3 regions of the Sorangium sp. So ce367 genome follow, and region 1 is predicted to be linked to each of the others. Evidence: predicted binding sites of a transcription regulator. Region 1 holds the regulator's gene; each other region holds the start of a gene.
The links. Region 1 encodes HrcA, which represses chaperone genes, less so after heat shock. Its sites were predicted from a motif close to GNTAGCACTCNCCNNNGGNGAGTGCTANC; they were not measured.
Positions count from the first base shown of each region.

Region 1 (14,453 bases):
GCGCGCTGGAGCGGGCTCGCTGCCGCCTGCTGCGCGGCGGCCGCGGGCTGCGCGGCGGCTGCGGCGGGCTGCGCCGCAGGAGAGCGCGCGGGCGCAGGCGCCGCGGCAGCAGGGGCCGCCGCGGCGGCGGGCTTCGCTTCGCCGCGCGACGCCAGCAGCTTCTTGACCTTGTCGATCATCTGCTGGGTGTCGAACGGCTTGTCCATGTGATCGTCCGCTTGCGCGCCCGATCCCTTCGCGGGGTCGAACGGGTTCTGCTTGGACGACAGGATCAGGACGGGCGTCGCCGGTGAGGCCTGCTTGATCGCCTTGCACAGCTCGTAGCCGTTCTTCGGCTCGAGCGTGACGTCGGCGATCACCAGGTCGGGTTTATCGCTCTTGAGCTTCTGCAGCGCAGCGTCGGCGCTGCTCGCCGTCACGACGCGGAAATCCTGACCCGCAAAGGTGATTTCGAGCACTTTGCGCATGGTCACGCTGTCGTCTACGGCGAGAAGGGTGCTGGCCACGAACGGGTCTCCTCTCAGATGGCGAGAAAGCGGCGACGGCTCTGGATATCTTCGGCCCCCGTCGCGCGATGTGTCAACATTCGCGGTGTATTTCGCCCCCGCGTGCCCCGCGGAGGCGCGTTTTTCCGCGCCGGTAGAGCCCGGTCCCACGCTGGTGGGCGGAGCCGAGGCGCCCCGCTGAGCTCTACATGCGTCCGCTCCGACCCGCCACTCCGCCGAGCCACGAAGACAAAACCGCCAAAACGACCGGGGTCCACCCGGCCGCCCAGGTAAGACCTCCGCAGGATGGCCGCTGGACGGTGCCCGCCGAGCTGGATCGGCGCCCGCTGGACGGGGCCGTCCGTGCGCTGGCCGAGGTCTCGTGGTCCGACGCGCGCCGGTTGATCGAGACCGGCAAGGTGCTTGTCGGGAGCGCGGTGGCGACGAGCGCCCGTCGGCGGGTGCTCGGCGGGGAGCTGATCGAGGTCCGCCTGCACGCGCCGAGGCCCGAGACCGTGCGGCGGCGCAAGCTCGAGGGCGAGCTCGTGGTCTACGCGGACGCGAGCGTCGTCGTGGTGAACAAGCCCGCCGGGGTGAGCACCATCCCGTTCGGCGACGAGGATCCCGCGGAGCAGGCCGCGACCCTCGACGCGCTGGTGCGCGAGGTGCTGGCCAGGCGCGACCGCCTGCGCGGGCGCGCGCCGCTCGGCGTGGTGCAGCGCCTCGACAAGGGGACGAGCGGGCTGCTGGTCTTCGCGCGGACGCTCGCCGCGAAGAAGCACCTCGCGCAGCAGCTCCGCGTCCGCGCGATGCACCGGCAGTACCTGGCGCTCGCGCACGGCGCCGTCCCGCGCGGCACCTACCGCAGCTACCTCGTCGAGGATCGCGGCGACGGGCTGCGCGGCTCGGCGCGTGACGGGCGGCGCGAGGGGCAGCTCGCGGTGACGCACGTGGAGCCGATCGAGGTGCTCCGAGGGCCGCAGGAGGGAGCCGGCGCCGGGGGCGTGACGCTCGTCGCGTGCCGGCTCGAGACGGGACGCACGCACCAGATCCGCATCCACCTCGCGGAGGCCGGGCACCCGCTCGTCGGCGAGACCGTCTACGTGCGGGACTACCGCGGGACGAGGATCCCGGCCGCGCGGCTGATGCTCCACGCGGCCGAGCTCGGCTTCAACCACCCGGCCGACGATCGGCCGATGCGCTTCCAGGCGCCGCCGCCCCCGGACTTCGACGACGTGCTCGAGCGGATCCGCGCGCCGCAGCGGAAGGGCGCTACTTGACCTTGCCGCGGACCTCGGTCATCGCCGCGGCCGTGGCGTCGACCAGCGGCATGACCTTCGCGTAGTCCATCCGCGTCGGGCCGAGCACGCCCACGGTCCCGGCGACGCGGCCGTTCTCCATGTACGGCGCGGCGACGAGGCTGAGCTGGCCTCCGCCAAGGTCGCCCGCCTCGCTGCCGACGAACACGGTGACCTCACCCGCGCCGGCGGCGAGCGTCCGGTCGAGCAGATCGACGAGCTCCTCGCGCTCCTCGAGCGCCTTCATCAGCTTCTTGAGCCGGTCGACGTCGGCGTACTCAGGCAGATCGATCAGGCGGTTCTGCCCCTCGATGACGACCTCGCTCCGCCGGGTCACGTCGGCCGTCGCCTTGCTGCCGAGCTCGAAGGCGCGGCGCCTCAGCGCGTCGATCTGGAGGCGCTCGTCGGCGAGGCGGCGGGCGAACAGGTCCCGGATCTCGCCCAGGGTGCGCCCCTCGATGACGTCGGTGAGCAGGTTGTGGATCCGGGTGAGCTCGCCCTCGTTGATCGCCTCGTCGGCCGAGATGAAGCGGTTCGCGACCGAGCCGTCGGCGAAGACGAGCACCGCGAGCAGCTGCCCGGGCTTGGTCGGGATGAAGCGCAGCTGGGCGAGGGCGCGGAGCTCCGCCCGCGGCGCCGCGACGACGGCCGCGGCGCCGGACAGCTCCGAGAGGTAGCGCCCGGTCTCGCGGAGCGGATCGTTCGCCCCCGCGTAGATCTCGGTGAACCTCGCGCTCAGCTCGGCCTGCTGCTCGGGGGACAGCGACCGGAGCTCGACGAGCGCGTCGATGAACAGCCGGAGCGCGCGATCGGTCGGGATCCGCCCGGCAGAGGTGTGCGGCTGGTGGAGGTACCCCGCCTCTTCGAGGTCGGCGAGCACGTTGCGGATCGAAGCAGCCGAGAGATCCAGCCCGTACTTCCGGGCGAGCGTCCTGCTGCCAACTGGGTCGCCCGTTGCGATGAACTCGGTGACCGCGGCGAAAAGGATCTTTCGAGCTCGGTTGGAAAGATCACCCATGTCAGTTGCATGCAGCGCACAAGCACGCCGCGGTGGCTACCTGGACCAGGGACCGCCCGGACCGGGAAGCCATGCGGGCCGGACCTTCGCTCCCGTACGTCAAGCTGCGCGTGCGGGCGCTTGACCCACGGACGCGCATGCGACCCATTTTGAGGGGATCGCGCGGCCCGGTCAAATGTCGCGGTAGGATCGGGCAGTAGCCACCAGCCCCCCCGCGCACGGGGGCCCCGATCCACCGGATGGCGGCGCGGCCGGCCACTCGGCCACGTGGTCGTGGTCGTAGTCACTTGGCCCCCCCGAGAGGGTCGGCCTGCCTTGCTTCGCACGAGGGATGTACCGCAACGATGCCGCCCGCACGCCATGCCGCCGCTGCCTGCGCGCTCGCCCTCGCGCTCGGCCCCCTCGCCGTCGCGCCGAGCGCGCAGGGCAAGCCGAAGGTCAGGTACCACCAGGACTGGGCGAAGCACCCGTCGGCGCGCTACGCGGCGATGAGCGCGGAGCAATGCCGTGCGGCGCTCACGCAGCGGAAGATCGCGTTCCAGCCGGTGCAGCGCGCGCCGGGCGTGCTCGCTCCGGTGCGGCTGATGCATGGGGTCGGCGGGGTCCTCTACCGGACGGCGCTGCCGGCCCATCAACGCGCGGGAAACCCGCACGACGTCTTCGACTGCCGCCTCGCGCTGGCGCTCTCGGACTTCAGCCGGATCCTCCGCGCGCACGACATCGACGAGGTGCTGATGTTCTCGGCCTGGCGGCCTCCGGCCAGGATGTGGCCCGAGGGCAGGCTCGCCACGAGGCACCCCGGCGGGCTCGCGATCGACCCCTACAGGTTCGTCAAGGAGCGCGTCGGCGGCGGGTTCGCGGAGGACTGGCTCGAGGTGGAGCGCGACTTCGTCGGCAGGCGCGGCGCGCCGGTCTGCGGCGAGAGCGCCCGCCCGACCGGGCGGCCCCGCGGGGCCGGCAAGGGGGCGGGCAGCGGCCCTCCAGCGGACGCGGCGGCGCGAGAGCTGCGATCCATCGTGTGCGAGGCCGTGGACCAGCACATCTTCACGTCGATCCTCACGCCCAACTACGACCGGGCGCACAAAAATCACCTGCATCTCGAGGTGACCCCCGGCGTCCAATGGCATCTCGTGCGCTGATCCGGGAGGGGCCGTCCTCCGTCCTCCCGCGCGCAAACCCGCTCTCCCTTCGAGGTCGACCCGCTATGTTAGCCCGCGTGCCCGCACGAAGACCCCCGCTCTCCCGCGCGTCCGCCGCGCTGGCGCTCGCCGCCGTCGCGCTGTCGTTCACGTTCGTCGGCTGCCCCTGCGTCAGCGGTCCCGTGAACGCGAGCCCCGCCCTCCGCTGGTTCCTGTTCTCGAACTTCGGCGCCAGCAAGATCTGCCCCGAGATGCTGAAGAGCGGGGTCTCGCTGCGCCTGCAGGACAGATCGGCGTCCATGGGGCGGTTCTTCCCGATGCAGTGCTCGTACGACGTCAACGACGCGGCCCAGACGATCACCGTCCACATCGCCGGCACCGGCTACGGCTACATGCAGCCGGCCAAGCGGGTGGGCTTCTCGCTCACGACGTCCGTCGAGTACCGGCCCGACTTCCAGCTCGCGGACGATAACGTCTACGTGTGGGGACGGCTGAACCGGATCGTTCAAGGCCCCAGCTTCCAGCTGGGCTACGTCGAGAACCCGGTCATCGACGTGATGGCCAACGTCCCGCCGTTCGGAGGGCTCGCCAACCTGCTCGGCAACCAGATCGTCGCTGGCGAGCTGACCCGCGGGTTCACCGTCCTCTACAACGAGGAGACCGGGAAGGACTTCACGCTGGGGATCCTCATGCCGCCCCAGCGACCGCACCACCCGTTCGAGGCGGAGGACGAGGAGCGGTACACGTTCGCGAACGAGACCGTCGAGGTGTACGCGAACCAGCGCGACTACCTCGGGCCGTTCGAGGTCGCCGACCCGGACCAGGCGCTCTACCTCAAGGTCAGCGCGCAGGGCGCGCCCGTGGACCTCATGATCGTCGACAAGCCCACCGGCGACGCGTGGCGCGAGGCGTACCAGACCGGCAAGCCGCTCGGCCCCCCGCCAGGCCCGGTGCAGGCAGGCGGCCCTCTCCAGCCCGGGATCATCGAGACCCGCCGCTACGCGCTGCGCCCGGGCCTCTACTACGTCGTCATCGACAACACGGCGGCGGCCGGCCTGGTCGCGCCTCCCATCACGCTGCTCAGCCCCCTCGGAGGTTCGGCGGCTCAGATCAGCTACATGGCGCAGGTCGGCGAATAGCGCCGACGAGCGGGGCACAGGCAGCATCGGCGAGGCCGCGCCACGTGGGCTCGGTCACCGGCCTTGACGCGGTTCGCCGCGAACGGGATAAACTTGCCATGGCCGTCATGGAGAGAGAGGGGAGCAGCGCCAGCCACGTGGACCAACTTGCCCTCGACCGGCTCCGCGCTCGCCTCCAGGCGTACATGGAGAAGAAGGGGCTGAGATCGACGGCGCAGCGCCGGCTGATCGTCGACACGTTCTTCTCCGGCGCGCCGCACATGACCATCGAGGACCTGCTCGCGGAGGTGCGCGCGCACGACCGAGGCATCGGGTACGCGACGGTGTACCGCACGCTCAAGCTGCTCGCGGAGTGCGGCGTGGCCTCCGAGCGACGCTTCGGGGACGGCCTTAGCCGCTACGAGCTGGCGGACGACGCCAGCACGCACCACGACCACCTGATCTGCGTCAACTGCGGGAAGATCATCGAGTTCGAGGAGCCGCGGATCGAGGCGCTCCAGGAAGAGATCGCCGCGAAGTACGGCTTCGACGTGACCTGGCACAAGCACGAGATGTACGGCGTCTGCGCGGACTGCCGCGACGCCAAGGACACCACGCCCGACGTCTCGTAGCCCGCCCCGGCGCGGCGAGGAGCCCCGCGCCGGCGACCGCGCCCGGCGCTCAGCTCTTCGCGTCGAGCGCGCGGGCGTGGACGACGGCCATGACGCCGCCGAGCAGCGAGGCGATGGGCGCGTAGGCCGGCGGGAGCACGAACGCGGCGATGACCGCGGCGCCGACGAGCGCCGGGGCGACGCTGAGCGCGAGCCCGACGCGCGCCTCGAGGCGCGTGCGGTGCGCGAGCGCGAGGGAGAGCGCGGCGTCGCGGACGTCGTCCGACGCGAGGACCGTGGAGAAATCGGCGGGCGCCGAGCCGGCGGCGCCGAGCGCCACGGAGACGTCCGCGGCGCCGAGCGCGGCGTCGTCGACGCCCGCGTGGCCGAGGACGGCGACGCTCGTGCCCGCGTCGATCAGGCGACGCACCTCCGTGCCGCGATCCGCGGGGAGGACCTCGGGGCGGATGTGATCGATGTCGAGCGAGCGGCCGATCGCCTCGCACGTCTCGCGCGCGTCGCCCGACATCAGCACGGGCTCGATCTGCGCGTCGAGCAGGTGCTGGATGGCGGCCCGCGCCCCGGGGCGCAGCCCGTCCTGCAGGCCGATGATGCCGACGAGGCGAGCGCCGACAGCGACGAGGACCACCGTGCGCCCCAGCGCCTCGAGCTCGGCGACGCGGCTCTCGGCCGCGGCGATCGAGATCCGCTGCTCGAGCATGAGCGCGCGGTTGCCGACGCAGAGGTCCTCGCCGGACGAGGTGACGGCCGTCACGCCGAGGCCGGGGTGGAAGTTGGGGTTGCGCACGCCGTCGGGCCGCAAGCCGCGGGCGCGCGCGGCGCGGACGATCGCCGTCGCGACGGGGTGCTCCTCGGTGCGCTCCGCCCCGGCCGCGAGCGCGAGCACGTCGCTCGGCTTGAGCTTCTGGCCGGTCGCCTCCAGCTCCGCGAGCTCGGGCTCGCCGAGCAGCAGCGTGCCGCGGGCGCAGAACACGGCGACCGAGGTCTTCCCTGCGCGATCCCAGGCGTCGGCGCTCTTGTAGACGATGCCCCGGCGGAGCCCGAGCAAGATGCCCCGCGCGACGTGCACCGAGGCGATGGACGCCGTGATCGCCGTGGACAGCGCGGCGAGCACGGCCGCCGCGGTCATCGCGATCTCGATCGGAGCGCGCCCGGCGACGAAGGCGGAGAGCGCGCCGATCGCCGCGGCGCCGATCGCCCAGCGCTCGGTCAGGGCGCGGGAGGCCTGCGCGATGGGCGCGAGGGCGTCCGCGCGCCGGCGGGCGTCGAGCAGGACGCGCGCGACCGCGCGATCGCCGCCGGAGAAGGTGCACGCGCCGACGAGGCGACCCCGGACCACGGTGGCCCCGGCGACGACCGGGTCGCCGTCGCGGCGGCGTGTCGGCGTGGTCGCGCCGATCCAGGGGAGCACCTCGACGTCGCCGCCCGTGACGATGAGGTCGACGGGGACGATCTCCCCCGCGTCGACCTGGACGCTCTCGCCCGGTCGCAGCTCGTAGAGCTCATCCCCGGCGCCCTCGACAGGACCGCCGTCGCCGCCGCGCTGAGGGGCGCGGTCGGCGGGCGCCGAGCCCTGCGCCCACGCGCCAGGCGGCCGGCGCGCGGGGGTCGAGAGCACGGATCCGATCCACGCCCGCTCCGCGAACACGCGATGTCGGGCGCTCTCGATGAGCCACGCGCTGATCGCGCTGGCGGTGGCGATCACGCCGGCGAGCGACGCGGCCTCGGCCGCGAGGGCGCGGTCCTGACCGAAGAGGGCCCAGACGGCGGCGACGAGCCCGCCAAGGACGGGGGCGAGCATCGGCGCAGGGTGCGGATCCGTCGCGTCGCGCGCGGTCGTGGCGGCGCGGCCAAGGAGCATCCCGGCGCTCACCGTGGCGAGCACGATGCGCGCGCCGATGACGAGCTTCGCGTCCCCGGCGAGGGTGAGCGCGACGGCCAGCGTCCCCGCGATGATCGCGAGCACGAGCAGGAGCGCGCCGATGTCCCGCGCCTCGACCGCGTCGTAGCGCTGCGGCTCCTCGCTCAGGATGGTGTTCCCGATGGGCTCGAGCAGCGCGCGATCGTCGTCGAGGACGGGCAGATCGGGGAGCTTCTCGTCGAGCGACACGGGGGGGAACGCGTTCACGATCGGCGCGTCGAGATCGGCGACGCGCGCCGCGCCCTCGTCGGCGCTCGCCCGCGCGGGCTCCGCGCGCGGGGTGCGCGGGGTGGAGGCGTGGTGCCCTCCGGCGCCGGGCGGCGCGCCCGACGGGAGCCCCCGGGGAGGAGCGCCGGCGAAGGGCGCGCCCGGCGCCGCGAGGCCCGAAGGCCGGGCGTCCCCCGGCGCAGGCGGCGCTTCACCGAGGAAGGCGTGGCGGCACCGCGCGTTGCAGAAGTAATGGAAGCGCTGATCGAAGATCGCCACCTGCCCCGCGCGCAGGGGATCGATCAGCTTGCTGCAGCCCGAGCACGGGACGGGTGCGACGGCGGGACCCGCGGCGCGCGATGCGACCACCTCAACCTGCAGCCGGCGTCTCGGCGAGCGCGGCCTCGACCTCGGCCAGCGCCTCGTCGATCTGCGCCTCGCTCACGATCAGGGGCGGCGTGAACCGGAGCACGCTGCTGCCCGCGATCGTGAGCAGCACGCCCCGATCGCGCGCGCGGCCGAGGGCGGCCCGCGCGTCGACGGTCGGCGCGAGGATGAGCCCGCGGAGCAACCCGCGCCCGCGCTCGCCGAGGCACACGCCCGGCAGCCGCGCGGCGATCGCGGCGAGGCCGCGGCCGAGCTGCTCGCCGCGCTTCACGGCGGCCTCGCACAGCTTCTCTTCCTCGATGACCGCGAGCACCGTGCGCGCCGTGGCGGACGCGAGAGCGTTGCCCCCGTAGGTCGAGCCGTGCGAGCCCGGGGGCAGCGCGCCGTTGAGCCGCTCCCGCAGCACCAGCGCGCCGACCGGGAACCCACCGCCGAGCCCCTTCGCGAGCGCCGCGGCGTCGCCCTGGACGCCGTCGTACGTCGCGCCGAGCCAGTGCCCCGTGCGCCCGATGCCGGTCTGCACCTCGTCGATGAGCAGCAGCGCGCCGTGCTCGTCGGTGATGCGCCGCAGCTCGGCGAGGAAGCCGGCCGGGGCCGGCAGCACGCCGCCCTCCCCTTGCACCGGCTCCACGAGGATCCCCGCGACGTCCGGGCCCATGGCCGCGCGCACCGCCGCCGCGTCTCCGTACGGCACGTGCGTGACGCCGTCGAGCGAAGGGCCGAAGCCCTCGCGGTACTTCGGCGTCCCGGTCAGGGCGACCGCGCCGAGGGTGCGGCCGTGAAACGCGTTGTCGAACGCGATGATCCGGTAGCGCCCCTCCTCGCCCCGGTTGAAGAAATGGCGGCGCGCGAGCTTGAGCATCGCCTCGTTCGCCTCCGCGCCCGAGTTGCAGAAGAAGGCGCGGTCGAAGCCGGTCTTCGCGCAGAGCTCCTCGGCGAGGCGGAGGTTCTCGGCGTTGAAGAAATAGTTGGAGACGTGCATCAGGCGACCCGCCTGCTCGGAGATGGTCGCCACGAGCCGCGGGTGAGCGTGCCCGAGCGAAGCCACTGCCACCCCCGCGCACATGTCAAGGTACCGGCGCCCCTCCGTGTCGAAGAGCTCGCAACCCCTGCCGCGGTCGAGGACGAACGGCGGCTGGCGGTAGTTGCCGAGCAGGTGCTTCTGCGCCGCGAGGAGCGGCGCGCTGGCCGGCGTCGAGGCGTTCGCCGGAGGAGGTTCGGCGGCGGGGCTTGTGGCGATGCTCATGGGGGGCGATCTAACGCCGGGCGGGGGGTCGGAGCAAACGCTCGATGCAGCGCCCGCAGCGGATCGTGGAGACCCGGGCAATCTGACCCGCCGGAGCGCGGCCGGAGCGCGTCCGGAGCGCCCGCGCGCCGGCCCCCCCACCCGCGGGCGTCCTGGGCCGGCGCGGCGGCGAGCGCCGGCGCGCTCGGACGGCGGCGCTCGCCTCCGGGCCGACCATGGGCCTGGCGATTGCCAGCGGATCGCGGCTGGTTATAGTGCCGCCGTCCTATGAGCGATTCGGAACAAAATGGGTCGAACCAGAACACGGGGGAGACGGCAGAGGCGCACGCGGAGCGCGCAGAGGCCGCGGAGCAGCAGGCCTCCACCCCCGAAGACAAGCTAGGCGAGGTGCAGGCCGAGGCCGCGCGGATGCGCGAGCAGCTGCTGCGCACCGCCGCGGATTTCGACAACTTCCGTAAGCGCTCCCGGCGCGAGGTCGAAGAGGCGCAGCGCCGCGGCCGCGAGTCGATCCTGAAGGATCTGCTCCCGGTCTTCGACAACCTCGAGCGCGCCGCCACCCACGCCGAGAGCGCGCCGGACGTGAAGTCGGTCGCCGAGGGCGTCCGGATCGTGACGAAGCAGTTCGTCGACACGCTGGAGCGCATGGGCATCAAGCGCATCGCCGCGGTCGGCAAGCCCTTCGATCCCAGCGTGCACGAGGCCATCCAGCAGCTCGACTCGACCGAGCACCCCGCCGGCGTCGTGATCGCGGAGGTCCAGCCGGGATACATGCTGGGCGATTACCTGATCCGCGCGGCCATGGTCGTCGTCTCGAAGGGCTCGCCCGTCGAGCCGGCGCCCGCGGCGAACTGAGCCTCCGCGCGGCGTCGCGCCGGCTCCCTCGGCGCACACCACCGGCACGGTGCGCATCCTGGCGGTGATCCTGTCCGGGATCTGCCGTGCCCCGCTACCTCGCCGCACGATCTCCCCAAATATCGCGGGCGCCCAGGTCGTCTCCCCACCCGGAGAGCATCCAGGCCTGTAGTATCTTTCGCCGCATATGGGGAAGGTGATCGGCATCGATCTCGGGACGACGAACTCGTGCGTGGCTGTCGTCGAAGGGGCAGGCGTCGCCTCGGCCAACGATGTTCGGGTGATCCCGAACGCCGAGGGCGCGCGCACCACGCCGTCCGTGGTCGGCTTCCCCGCGAGCGGTGAGCGCCTGGTCGGGCAGGTCGCGCGACGCCAGGCGGTCACGAACCCGCAGAACACCATCTACGCGGTGAAGCGGCTGATGGGCCGCAAGTTCACCGCGCCCGAGGTCAGCAAGCAGATCAGCCTCGCCCCCTACAAGATCGTCGAGGCGCCGAACAGCGACGCGTGGGTCGAGGTCAAGGGGCGCAACTACTCGCCGCCCGAGATCTCCGCGGTGATCCTCGGCCAGATGAAGCAGGTCGCCGAGCGGTTCCTCGGCGAGCCCGTGACGGAGGCGGTGGTCACCGTCCCCGCCTACTTCGACGACGCGCAGCGGCAGGCGACGAAGGACGCAGGGCGGATCGCCGGGCTGGACGTGCGCCGGATCATCAACGAGCCGACCGCCGCGGCGCTCGCCTACGGCCTCGACAAGGTGAAGGCCGAGACGATCGCGGTCTACGATCTCGGCGGAGGCACGTTCGATATCTCGATCCTCGAGATCGCGAGCGGGGTCTTCAGCGTCAAGGCGACCGGCGGCGACACGCACCTCGGCGGCGAGGACTTCGACCAGCGGATCATCGACCTGCTCGCCGACGAGTTCGAGGGGAAGAGCCGCATCGATCTGCGCCGGGACCGCATGGCGCTGCAGCGGCTCAAGGAGGCGGCCGAGAAGGCGAAGCACGAGCTCTCGTCGTCGCTCGAGACCGAGATCAACATCCCCTTCATCGCCGTCGGCCCAGGCGGCGGGCCGCTCCACCTCGAGCGGACGATGCGGCGCAACGAGCTCGAGATGCTCTGCGAGGGCCTCATCCGGCGGACCATCGACGTCTGCCGCGCGACGCTCGGGGACGCCAAGCTCCCCGTCTCCGCCGTCAACACGGTGGTCCTCGTCGGCGGCATGACCCGGATGCCCGCGGTGCAGGCGGCGGTGCGCGAGTTCTTCGGCCGGGAGCCGAACAAGGGCGTGAACCCCGACGAGGTCGTCGCGGTCGGGGCCGCGCTGCAGGGCGCCGCGCTGTCCGGACAGGTGGACGAGGTGCTGCTCCTCGACGTGACGCCGCTGTCGCTCGGCGTCGAGACCGGCGGCGGCGTGAGCTTCAAGCTCATCCCGCGCAACACGACCATCCCCACCGAGCGGAGCGAGATCTTCACGACGAGCGTCGACAACCAGAGCTTCGTCCCCGTGCACGTGCTCCAGGGCGAGCGTGAGATGGCCGCGGACTGCCGGAGCCTCGCCCGCTTCGAGCTCACAGGCATCCCTCCCGCCCCGCGCGGGCTGCCCAAGATCCAGGTCACCTTCCGCATCGACGAGAACGGGATCGTCCGCGTCGAGGCGCGGGATCTCGGGACGGGGCGGGTGCAGGAGATCCGGGTGACCCCCACGAGCGGCCTCACGCCGGACGAGGTCGAGCGGCTCGTCTCGGAGGGCGAGCGGTTCAAGGAGACCGACGCGCTCCGGCGCGATCTCGCCGAGCTCCGCAACCAGGCCGAGACCCTCGTCTACACGACCGAGCAGGCCCTCGAAGGCTACGGCGATCTGCTCGACGCCGAGCTCCTCGGCGAGGTCCACGCCGAGTGCGCGGCGCTGCGGAAGCTGCTCGAGGCCGGCGGCGACCTCGACGCGCTCCGGGACGCGTACGCGCGTCTGGAGGGGGCGGCGTTCCGGATCGCGGAGTCGATGTATGGAGGGGACGATGACGCCGGCGCAAACAAGGCCGTCGAGACATGACGCGCGGCTAGGCGACGCGGCCGGCGCGGCGGCGCCGGCGCGCGCGCCGATCGCGGGCCGTCCCCTCCGGAGCGCCGCGCGCGCCAAAGGCGCGACGCTGCGTGGGGCGCAGGCGGGGCGATGCTGAGCGAGACCTTCGGGCGGTATCGCTTGCTCGAGCGCCTGGGCGAAGGCGGCATGGCCGAGGTCTTCAAGGCGAAGAGCTTCGGCGTCGAGGGGTTCGAGAAGGTCCTCGTCATCAAGCGCATCCTCCCCAAGCTGGCCGAGCAGGGGCGCTTCGTGGACATGTTCGTGCACGAGGCGAAGCTCGCCGTGCGCCTCTCGCACGCGAACATCGTGCAGGTGTTCGACCTCGGCCGCGTCGACCATCCGAACGGCGATCCGACCAGCTACTTCATCGCGATGGAGTACGTCCCCGGGCTCGACCTGGCGACGCTCCTCGCCCGCTGCCGGAGGGCGAAGAAGCCGATCCCCCTCGCCATGGCGGTCTTCATGACGGCCGAGATCGCGAAGGCGCTCGATCACGCGCACCGGCGGCGCGACGAGCAGTCGCGCCCCCTCGGCATCGTCCACCGCGACATCTCTCCGCAGAACATCCTGCTCTCCTGGGAGGGCGAGGTGAAGGTCACCGACTTCGGCATCGCGAAGGCGACGCAATCGATGACCGACGAGGAGGTCGGCGAGAACCGCGCAGGGAGGATCCGCGGGAAGCTCGCCTACATGAGCCCCGAGCAGTCGCGCGCCGGCGCGATCGACGGCAGGAGCGATCTCTTCTCGCTCGGCACGGTGCTCTACGAGATGCTCGCCGGGTCGAACCCGTTCGCGGCGCCGACGGCGTTCGAGATCATGCGGCGGCTGCAGGCGAGCGAGTATCCGCCGCTCGCGCTCGTGCGCCCCGACGTGCCCCGGTCGCTCGTCGACGTCGTGAGCACGATGCTCGCGAAGAACCCGGAGGATCGGTTCCCCGACGCCGGGCGGCTGCACGAGGCGCTCCTCGGCTTCTTCTACGCGACGGCCGAGCGGTTCGGGGCGAACGACCTCGCCGATTTCCTGGAGCCGTTCCACGAGGAGAAGAGCGCAGAGATCCAGGCGAGCGCCGTGCTCGAAGAGGAGCCGAACGGGGCCAACGAGCGCACGCCGGTCGAGGTGCCGCACACGACGAGCACGCGCAGCCGCTCGGCGTCGGGGCTCCTCCAGCTGCTCGAGAAGGCCGACAGCGGCCCGGCCGCGCGCGGGCTCGGCGAGCGGCGCGAGGTCACGGCGCTCGTGCTCATCTTCACGGGATCCGAGGACGACGCGGCGAGGCGCATGGCGCGGGCCCGCGACGTGCTGGCGCGCTACGGCGCGCTGCTGCTCGAGCAGGAGGCGTCGCAGCTGGTCGCCGTCTTCGGGCTCGGCGACGCCGACGGCCGCGACACGGAGGCCGCGGCGCGCGCCGCCCTCGTGATCCTGCGCTCGCGCGGCGGGGGCGCCGCGGTCTCCGCCGGCATCCACCTCGCCCGCATCCTCGTCGACAGCGCCGGCGCCCCGATCCGCGACGAGCGGCTCACCTCGCTCATCGCCTCCGCCCAGGCGCTCGCCCGCGCGACCGAGTCCCAGGTCGCCGTGTCGAACCTCACTGGGCGCGTCCTCCGCAACGCGTTCGCGACCGAGGAGCTGCCCGGCGCGGGCCGGACAGCGCCCGAGGGGGGGCGCGTCGTCACGTCCGCGCAGCCCCCGGACGGCGCGTACGGACGCTTCATCGGCCGCCGCGAAGAGCTCAAGCAGCTCGGCGACATCCTGGCCGACGCCACGAGGAAGCGCGCGCAGATCGTCGTCATCCAGGGCGAACGCGGCATCGGCAAGACGCGGCTGCTCGCCGAGATGGAGCGGCGGCTCTCGAAGGGCGACTACAACGTCGGTGTCTACGTCGCCTCGTGCCCGCACAACGGCGCCGACGTCCCGTGGAGCGGCCTCACCGCGATGCTCCAGGTGCTCTGCGGCATCCAGGAGGGCGACGACGAGGAGCGCATCCGCGCGGTGCTGCCGCGGCTGCGGGCGCTCGGCCTGCGCGACGACGAGTCCGCGGCCGTGCTCGGTCAGCTCGGCGCGGCGCTCGCC
Region 1 covers NZ_CP150334.1:3,392-17,844, reverse strand. Annotated here, with positions in the region: gene WME97_RS00060 (response regulator transcription factor) at 1-656, opposite strand, end outside; gene WME97_RS00055 (RluA family pseudouridine synthase) at 806-1,765, shown strand; gene hrcA (heat-inducible transcriptional repressor HrcA) at 1,758-2,801, opposite strand; gene WME97_RS00045 (hypothetical protein) at 3,146-3,940, shown strand; gene WME97_RS00040 (hypothetical protein) at 4,018-5,079, shown strand; gene WME97_RS00035 (Fur family transcriptional regulator) at 5,178-5,690, shown strand; gene WME97_RS00030 (HAD-IC family P-type ATPase) at 5,740-8,187, opposite strand; gene WME97_RS00025 (aspartate aminotransferase family protein) at 8,189-9,451, opposite strand; gene grpE (nucleotide exchange factor GrpE) at 9,719-10,303, shown strand; gene dnaK (molecular chaperone DnaK) at 10,491-12,353, shown strand; gene WME97_RS00010 (serine/threonine-protein kinase) at 12,474-14,453, shown strand, end outside.

Region 2 (4,846 bases), 4.0 Mb from region 1:
AGCAGGATGGCATCACCACCGACGGCCGCTCGCTGATCCTGCTGCACGCCCAGCGGACGCCGCCGGAGCGGCGCGAGGCGCTCGTGCGCTGCTTCGAGCGCGTGATCCTGCACGCCCCCCGGCCGGAGCTCGCCGCGCTCTCGGCGTCGCTGCGCCAGGCGGGGCTCTCCGTGGACGAGGACCTCTCGGTGATGGGCGCCCCGGCCGGCGAGGTGCGCGCCGCCGTGCAGGGGCTCAGCCGGTTTCGCACATTCCCGCCGGGCCTGCGCCTGTCCAGGGTGTCGCCGGACGACGACGATGCGTCGATCCGCGCGATCCAGGAGCTTCAGGCCGAGAGCGGCCACGCGCCGCTCCCGGGGTGGTACCTGCGCGGCGGCGAGGGGCGCTCCTTGACGCTCGCGCTGCGCGACGGCGCGGGGGCGCTGATCGGCTGCGCCACCCTGTGCGTCATGACGCGGCCACAGCCCGCCGAGATCGGCGGGCGCGAGGCGCTCGCCCAGCTCGGGCTGCTGGGCGCCCCGCCGCTCTGGATCTCCGACGTGGGCGAGGCGCCCTCGTGGACGGCCATGCCGATCTGCACCTCGCTGCGCGAGGATCACCGCGGGCGGGGGCTCGGGGCCCCCCTGCAGGCGGCGGCGCTCCGGGAAGGGCACGATCGCTTCGGGATCCGGTGGTTCTACGCGCTCGTCAGGGCCGGCGACGAGATCGCCAAGCGCGTGAACGCGCGTTGCGGGCTCGCCCCGCACCGCGCCGAGGGGTTCCTCGTCGCGTCGGCGGTGCCCCCCGAGAAGCCCCGGCGGCCGGCGGACGGCCGCCGCGGCTCAGGCTGACAGCACGGGCGCCGCCGTCCTAGCCGAGGAGCCACGGGGCCGGCGCCTCGCCCGCGAGGCGCCGGCGGATCGTGTCGAGCGCGCGCTCGAAGTAGCCGTCGCGCGCGACGACGAACTCATCGAGCCGCACGTCGCGCGGCTCGACCTTCACGGCGCCCGCGGCGTCCGGCGGCCGCCGCACGACGCCGCTCGCGCGGGGCACCTCGCCTCGGACGAGGCGCAGCGCCGCGCCGAGCGGGAGCGACAGCAGCGCGGTCACCTCGCGCGGATCGGGACGCAGCTCCTCGAGCGCGCGGCGGGTCGTCGCGAGCAGCACGTCCTGCAGCTCGCGATCGACGATGCCCGGCGCGTGATCGTCCTGGCTGCGGCGCGTGCCGAGCCGGACAACGTCGCGCGGCGAGAGCGGCAGGCCGATCTCCTCCTCCGCCTCGCGCAGCGCCCCCGCGAGATCCTCTCCGGCGCGATAGTGCCCCGACACGGCGACCTCGAGCGCGCCGGGCCAGGTGTCCTTGTCGGGGCTGCGCCGCTGGAAGAGCACCCAGGGCTCCGCGGCGCTCCGGCCGCCGTCCGGCTCCAGGCCATCGGGCCCCCGCTCGAGGAGCACCCACACGTGAACGCTCCGGTGCCAGTCGCCGTCGCGGTGAACGAGCCTGCGCGCCTTGCGCACGCCGAGCGGCCGGCCGCCGTCATCGAGGAGGTCGAAGAGCTCCTCTTCGTCTTGCGCCGCCATGCGCCACAGGGTAGCGCAACGTGAACGGAGCAGGACGTCTTCGCTGATCTGCGTGCTCGCTCGTCAGATGACGCTGTGCTTCTTGCCGTGCCCGACGCACGACATCAGACGGAAGCAGCAGGAAACGAGGCGAGGGGGGGTGAAGTGGCGATCCCAGCGGGAATCGAACCCGCGTTACCGGCGTGAGAGGCCGATGTCCTAACCGCTAGACGATGGGACCTTGTTCTGTGGAGAAGACCGACAGCAGAGCTGAGCGGCCTGGCTGGGGGACAAGGATTCGAACCTTGATAGCAAGAGCCAGAATCTTGCGTCCTGCCGTTAGACGATCCCCCAAGGGGTCAGCGCCGTGTTCATCAGCGCCACGGGCCGCGGAATCTACTCGGGCTGCCTGGATTGTCAAGCGATCGAAATCGGACCCGCCGAAGAAAAATGCTCGCCGCCAAAAATCGCCCACATTTCACATGGTTCGCGCGCTTCGCGGGTCGAGCAAGGGCCTCCCCCCTGCTCAATCTTTCGCTCAACCCGCTCCGCCCTCGTTGCACGCCTTCCCTTGTCGCCGCGCAACTGTACGTCGCTGTCGCCATGATCCGTCCATGTTGTATCATCGCTCTCGGAGGGCTCGTCCCCGGGGAGGCTCCGCGATGTCGCGACCGCGCCCCGCCGTCGCTTCTCCAGACATCTCGGCTTCGCCGCCCTGGACTTTCGGCCCCGGAAAAGTCGCGGCTCCCTGCTGCGTGCCCTTGACGCGCCGGGTGACTGATTTACTTTCGGCCGCGGTTTAGCCACCGGCCTAGGAGAGTGCCAAGACACTGCGATGTCGGGCACTTAGCTCTCGTCGCGCGGGCGGATCGCCCCAGCGGGGGGGCGAACGGGACCTCCGGCGAGCCGATGGTCAGTCAACAAGCCGAGGACGAGGGAGCCAGCATGAAAATCAGGCCGCTGCAGGATCGGATTGTCGTCAAGCGCGTCGAGAGCGAGACGAAGACCAAGGGGGGCATCATCATCCCCGACGCCGCGAAGGAGAAGCCGATCGAGGGGCGCGTCGTCGCGGTGGGCAACGGCAAGGTCCTGAAGGACGGCAAGGTTCGCCCGCTCGATGTGAAGGTCGGGGACAAGGTGCTGTTCGGCAAGTACAGCGGCACCGAGGTGAAGCTCGACGGCGAGGAGCACGTGCTCATCCGCGAGGACGACGTGCTCGCCGTGACCGAGTCCGCCTCGTGAACCAGGTCTGAGGCAACCGAACGCAAGCGTTAGTACACGCGGCCGCGCGGCCGCGAGGGGATTGAGAGATGGCTGCGAAGCAGATCGTTTTTAGCCGCGGCGCCCGCGCCGCGATCCTCAAGGGCGTGAACACGCTCGCCGATGCGGTCAAGGTGACCCTCGGGCCGAAGGGGCGGAACGTCGTCATCGAGAAGAGCTGGGGCTCCCCGGTCGTGACGAAGGACGGCGTCACGGTCGCCAAGGAGGTCGAGCTCGCCGGCAAGCTCGAGAACATGGGCGCCCAGATGGTGCGCGAGGTCGCCTCGAAGACGAGCGACAAGGCCGGCGACGGCACGACGACGGCGACGGTGCTGGCGCAGGCGATCTTCGGCGAGGGCCTCAAGCTCGTCGAGGCCGGCCACAACCCGATGGATCTGAAGCGCGGCATCGACGCGGCGGTCGCGAAGGTCATCGAGTCGGTGCAGAAGGCCGCCAAGCCGACCAAGGACAAGGACCAGATCGCCCAGGTCGCCACGGTCAGCGCCAACGGCGACAAGGAGATCGGCCAGATCCTCGCCGACGCCATGGAGAAGGTCGGCAAGGAGGGCGTGATCACGGTCGAGGAGAACAAGCGCATGACGACGGAGCTCGAGACCGTCGACGGCATGCAGTTCGACCGCGGCTACCTCTCGCCCTACTTCGTGACCGACCCCGAGAAGATGACCGCGGTGCTCACGAACCCGCTCATCCTCGTGCACGAGAAGAAGATCTCGGCCATGGCCGACCTCCTGCCGCTGCTCGAGCAGGTGGTGAAGCAGGGGCGCGAGCTGCTCATCCTCTCCGAGGACATCGAGGGTGAGGCGCTCGCCACGCTCGTCGTGAACAAGCTGCGCGGCACGATCAAGGTCGCCGCCGTGAAGGCGCCCGGCTTCGGCGATCGCCGCAAGGACATGCTGAAGGACATCGCGATCCTCACGGGCGCGACGCCGTTCATGGAGGACCTCGGCCAGAAGCTCGAGAGCGCCACGGTGCGCGACCTCGGGACGGCCAAGCGGGTCGAGATCGACAAGGACAACACCGTCATCGTCGACGGCCAGGGCGACAAGACCGCCATCAAGGGCCGCATCGAGGCGATCCGCAAGCAGATCGCGGACACGGCGAGCGACTACGATCGCGAGAAGCTCCAGGAGCGGCTCGCGAAGCTTGCCGGCGGCGTCGCGGTGGTGAAGGTCGGCGCGGCGACCGAGGTCGAGATGAAGGAGAAGAAGGCGCGCGTCGAGGACGCGCTCCACGCGACCCGCGCGGCCGTCGAGGAAGGCATCGTGGTCGGCGGCGGCGTGGCGCTCTTCCGGGCGGCCGCCTCGCTGGAGTCGCTCAAGTTCAACGACGAGCGCGACGTCGGCGTGCGGCTCGTGCGCCGCGCCGTGGAGGCGCCGCTCCGCCAGATCGCCCAGAACGCGGGGGTCGACGGGACGGTGGTCGCGGAGAAGGTCCGGACGGGCGCGCCGACGTTCGGCTACAACGCCGCGACCGACTCGTACGAGGACCTGCTCGCCGGCGGCGTGATCGATCCCGCCAAGGTCGTGCGGCACGCGCTCTCCAATGCGGCCAGCGTCGCCGCGCTGATGCTCACGACCGAGGCCCTCGTCGCCGAGAAGCCCAAGAAGGAAAAGGCCGCGGGCGGCGGGGCTCCCGGCGGCATGGGCGGCATGGGGGGTATGGGCGGCATGGGGGGTATGGGCGGCATGGGCGGCATGGGCGACTTCGACATGGGTTGATCGCCTGTCCGCGCCGCTCTCGGGCTGCCGCCGCCTCCGCGCGGCGCCGGCCCGCCGGGCGCGCTGCCCCGACGAAGCGGGCCGAGGGGCCCTCCAAAGCATGCTGGCTTGGGGGGCCCCTCGCGTTTTGTGTTTTGTGAGCGCCAGCGCTCTTGCCCGGGTTTTTGACCCGCGGTCACGTGGGGCGCTAGACTCCCGGGCAATGTCGGAGTCGTCGTTCGCCCGCTATGGCCGCGAGTACGTGCCGGGCGACGTGCTCTTTCGTGAGGGTGACTCCGGCGACGTCATGTTCGTCATCCAGTCGGGCG
Region 2 covers NZ_CP150334.1:3,982,193-3,987,038, forward strand. Annotated here, with positions in the region: gene WME97_RS15265 (hypothetical protein) at 1-830, shown strand, start outside; gene WME97_RS15270 (NUDIX hydrolase) at 850-1,560, opposite strand; tRNA gene WME97_RS15275 (tRNA-Glu) at 1,706-1,780, opposite strand; tRNA gene WME97_RS15280 (tRNA-Gln) at 1,820-1,893, opposite strand; gene groES (co-chaperone GroES) at 2,485-2,781, shown strand; gene groL (chaperonin GroEL) at 2,850-4,538, shown strand; gene WME97_RS15295 (Crp/Fnr family transcriptional regulator) at 4,741-4,846, shown strand, end outside.
Region 2: a site for HrcA is predicted at 2,338-2,366, ahead of groES (co-chaperone GroES). Genes of this name have one in related genera too.

Region 3 (4,846 bases), 4.7 Mb from region 1:
GGCGCCGTTCGCATCAGGAACCTGCTTCGCATAACGCGCGAGCGTCTCGCGCACCCGCGCGTCCAGATCCGTGAAATCGAACGGCTTGTTCAACCAGGCGTCCGCGGCGAAGAGCGGCGAGGTCATCTCGTTCAGGTTCTCGCCGATCCCGGTGAGCATGATGACGCCGGTGTTCGCGAACGGCCGTCCGTCGGACGTGTCGCTCTTGAGCCGCTTGCAGATCTCCCAGCCGCTCATGCCGGGCATCATCACGTCCAGGATCACCAGATCCGGCTGGTGTTCACGCGCGAGCTCCCAGGCGGCATCGCCCTCGGAAGCCTCGATCACAGAGAACCCTAGGTTCCTCAGGTGACGCGCGACGAGGCTCAACATCGCCGGTTCGTCTTCGGCCACCAGCACACGGGGCGGCATCGTGCTCGCGGAAGGCATCGTGGATGCGGATGAGAGTACGTGCGCGCGAACCGGTCAAGAGAGAACGAGAGCGCGCGGCCGCGGCGAGCGCTCTTCGCCGTTCGCCGTCCTCCCGAGCGACCCCGAGCACCCGGGAGGACGCGCTCACGCGGCGCGCGCGAGGGCGATCTTTTCCGTCTGCCCCGCCGCATAGAAGCGTCGCAGCGCCGCCAGCAGCTCGGCGTGACGCCCGTGGCGGGCAAACTCGGCCTCGAGTCGGCCCGCGAACCGCGCCGCCAGATCGTTCGCGATCCGGTAGCGATCGCCGGTCTCCGTGCCCGGTGGATCCATGAAGGTGACCCGCTCGAAGAGATGGGCGCGGATCCGCGCGGCGCGCTCGGGCTCGAAGCGCCCCGCCCCCGGTGGGGCCGCCTCGTGGCGGCGCCGGAGCGGCGAGCCTGGCGGCTCGACCTCGTCAGCCAGATCGCCATAAACGAGCAGCACGTATTTGTCGACCTCGGCCTGGAGCTCGAGCTCGAGCTGGGTCGCCGGCAGCTCCCTGCGGGCCCGCTCGGCCACATAGAGGAAGTGGCTCACGCCCTCGACGATCTGGCAGATCTCGTCGAACGTCCGCTCTCGCCCCCGCGTGATCGCCCGGCGGGGCAGGTGCAGCGCGATCTCGATATCCCCGTCGGCGTGCCGGATCAGCAGCGCTTCGCGTGCGCTGCCGTCCGTCAGCCGGATGAAATCGTCGACCGCGGGCGCGTCATCGAGCGCATAGGTGCGCGCCAGGTGCTCCTGGATCCGGGACGGGAAGGTCGCCCCCCGCATCAGTTGAGCCCGCCCGTACCACGGCTCGGCACGAGCCCTCGTGCTCCGAGCTCATCCGCGAGGCGGCTCGATCCCGTACGAACCCAGCGCTCGTACAGCCGGAGCACCGAGCGCTCGTCCCGAGCCCCGGACGCGAGCGTACCGTCGGCCACATCGTTCAGGACGCTCACGAACCGCTCGAATTTCTCGGCCATCTCCGAAAGAACATCGGGCCCCTGGCCGACGCGCGCATTGAGGCGCAGCATAGCGGCCGCATGGTGGTAGGCGGTCGACCCGACCCCGACCACGTAGCCGCGATCGACCCCCTTCAGCTCGATGTGGCCGCCGAAGAAACCGACCACGTAGAGGACGCTGTCTCCCAGGTTACGCAGCCGCTGGAAGCGCTCGGCTCCGGAGGCTTCCAGCGCGTCGCGCAGAAGAAAGGTCAGGGGCTGGTTGAAGGCAGACTCGGCATGCTCGTCCGGGTGAGCAAAAGCACAGAGCAGACCGACGAGGTAACTCGACGCCGCCTCGGTTACGGCGACGTTCCGAACTCGGAGCGCCTCGTCCACAACCTCCTGGAAATAGCGGGTCATGCTCGGGGAGAGAGAGATCGCTTGGCTCACAGCGGCACCTCACTTATGCGGGTGCCCTGGATACCGACGTAACCCGGGCCACCGCGCGCTCAGGTCAACCAGACACGTCCTGACGGCCTCCCTGGGGCTGGAGACCCTGAGGGCATCGCGTCACTGTGCTGCCGCAGCTTTGCCCTCATAAGCGCATTTTAGCCGAGGGGCTCCGCCGGGCCCAGCCTTGCGCCACGCACCTTCCCCTGCAATCTCCAGAACTTACAGCCACCTCTGCGCCTGGCTGCCAACGCGCAAAGTGCCGGCCTGGGGCCACTCTTGACACCCTCCAGGGGGTGGCTATCTTCCGCGCGCTCGCTAGCACTCGCCACAGGTGAGTGCTAGCAAAGTGCCCAGACTGCAATCGTAGGGGGCCTTCCGGCGCGCTCATTCGCGCCGGCTGGGTCTCACCGTTCGTGGGACGCGGCGCTCGTCCCCGGAGGACTTGCAAAGATGAAGATTCGACCGCTCCAGGACCGCGTGATCGTTCAGCGCGTGAAGGAAGAAGAGAAGACCAAGGGAGGTCTCTACATTCCGGACACCGCGAAAGAGAAGCCCATCGAGGGGACCGTCGTCGCCGTCGGCAACGGCAAGGTCGCCGAGGACGGTACCGTGCGGAAGCTCGACGTCAAGGAGGGCGATCGCGTCCTCTTCGGCAAGTACTCGGGCACCGAGGTCAAGATCGACGGCGAGGAGCACCTCATCCTCCGCGAGGACGACATCCTCGGCGTGATCGAGAAGTGACGCGGGCGACAGAAGGAACTTAGGAGAGACACCATGGCAGCCAAGGAAATCATCTACAACGAGTCCGCCCGCAGCATGATCCTCGCGGGGGTCAACGCCCTCGCCGACGCGGTCAAGGTCACCCTCGGCCCGAAGGGGCGCAACGTCGTCATCGAGAAGAGCTTCGGCTCGCCGACGGTCACCAAGGACGGCGTCACGGTCGCCAAGGAGATCGAGCTCGAGAACCGCTTCGAGAACATGGGCGCCCAGATGGTCCGCGAGGTCGCCTCGAAGACGAGCGACATCGCCGGCGACGGGACGACCACCGCGACGGTGCTCGCCCAGGCGATCTACCGCGAGGGCTCCAAGCTCGTCGCGGCCGGGCACAACCCGATGGAGATCAAGCGCGGCATCGACAAGGCGGTCGAGGCGATCGTCGAGCACCTCCGCAGCTCCGCCAAGCAGACCAAGGACGCGAAGGAGATCGCGCAGGTCGGCACGATCAGCGCGAACGGCGACGAGACGATCGGCAAGCTCCTCGCCGACGCCATGGAGAAGGTCGGCAAGGAGGGCGTGATCACGGTCGAGGAGGCCAAGAGCGCCGACACGACCCTCGACGTGGTCGAGGGCATGCAGTTCGACCGCGGCTACCTCTCGCCGTACTTCGTGACCGATCCCGAGGCCATGAAGGCGAACCTCGAGGACTGCTACATCCTCATCTCGGAGAAGAAGATCTCCAACATGAAGGACCTGCTCCCGGTGCTCGAGGCGATCGCCAAGAGCCAGAAGCAGCTCCTCATCATCGCCGAGGACGTCGAGGGCGAGGCGCTCGCGACCCTCGTCGTGAACAAGCTCCGCGGCACGCTGCACTGCGCGGCCGTCAAGGCGCCGGGCTTCGGTGACCGCCGCAAGGAGATGCTGAAGGACATCGCCACCCTGACGGACGGCCAGGTGATCGCGGAGGAGCTCGGCCTCAAGCTCGAGAACGTCACGATCAGCGATCTCGGCCGCGCGAAGACGGTCCTCATCGACAAGGACAACACCACGATCGTCGGCGGCCAGGGCAAGAAGGACAAGATCAAGGCCCGGCAGCAGGAGATCCGCGCTCAGATCGAGAACACGACGAGCGACTACGACCGCGAGAAGCTCCAGGAGCGGCTCGCGAAGCTCGTGGGCGGCGTCGCGGTCGTCAAGGTCGGCGCTGCGACCGAGACCGAGATGAAGGAGAAGAAGGCCCGCGTCGAGGACGCGCTCCACGCGACCCGCGCGGCCGTCGAGGAGGGCATCGTCCCGGGCGGCGGCGTGGCGCTCATCCGCGCGCAGAGCTCGCTCGAGAAGCTCAAGGTCAACGACGAGCAGCGGTTCGGCGTGAACATCATCCGCCGCGCCATCGAGGAGCCCCTCCGCCAGATCTCGGCCAACGCCGGGGAAGAGGGCTCGATCGTCGTGCAGAAGGTGCGCGACGGCAAGGACTCGTACGGCTACAACGCCGCGTCGGGCGACTACGGCAACCTGCTCGAGATGGGCGTCATCGATCCGGTCAAGGTCGTCCGGTCGGCGCTCCAGAACGCGGCCAGCGTCGCCAGCCTGATGCTCACCACCGAGGCGCTCATCGCTGAGCGGCCGAAGGAGGAGAAGCCGGCGGCTGGTGGCGGCCACGCGGGCCACGGCCACGACTTCTGATCGCGACGCGCCGCGCTGACCGCTAAGCCCGGCGGGTGAGGGCCGGCTTCCTCCTCAGGAAGTCGGCCCTTCGCCATTTCGACTTCCGGCGGGCCGCGGCGCATGATCTGATCCGGCGCAGGTTCGCGATGAGCACCCTGACTACCGAGCGCCTGGCGCTCACCCCGGTCTCGCTGCCCCTGCTCGAGGCGGTCATCCGCGGAGATCGCGCCGAGGCCGAGGCCCTGTCCGGCGCGCGCTTCCCTGGCGCCTGGCCCGGGCGCGCGCTCGTCGAGCGCGCCTTCAGCTCGCCGCTCGACCGGCTGCGCGACGATCCAGAGGCGTTCCTGTGGGGCACGCGGCTGATGGTGACGCGCGGGCAGGAGGAGCGCGTCGTCGTCGGCAGCGTGGTGCTGAACGGCCGGCCCGACGCGACCGGCACGGTGGAGATCGGCTACGGCGTCGAGGGCAAGTCCCAGGGCCAAGGCTACGCGACGGAGGGGTCGCGCGCCGTCCTGCACTGGACGATGCAGCAGCCGGGCGTGAGGCGCGTCATCGCGACCACGCCGGCCTGGCACCGCGCGTCGCTCCGGGTGATCGAGAAGCTCGGGATGCGCCCTGCTGGGACGCTCGAT
Region 3 covers NZ_CP150334.1:8,436,997-8,441,842, forward strand. Annotated here, with positions in the region: gene WME97_RS31895 (response regulator transcription factor) at 1-429, opposite strand, end outside; gene WME97_RS31900 (hypothetical protein) at 556-1,221, opposite strand; gene WME97_RS31905 (hypothetical protein) at 1,221-1,826, opposite strand; gene groES (co-chaperone GroES) at 2,280-2,570, shown strand; gene groL (chaperonin GroEL) at 2,604-4,232, shown strand; gene WME97_RS31920 (GNAT family N-acetyltransferase) at 4,361-4,846, shown strand, end outside.
Region 3: a site for HrcA is predicted at 2,144-2,172, ahead of groES (co-chaperone GroES). Genes of this name have one in related genera too.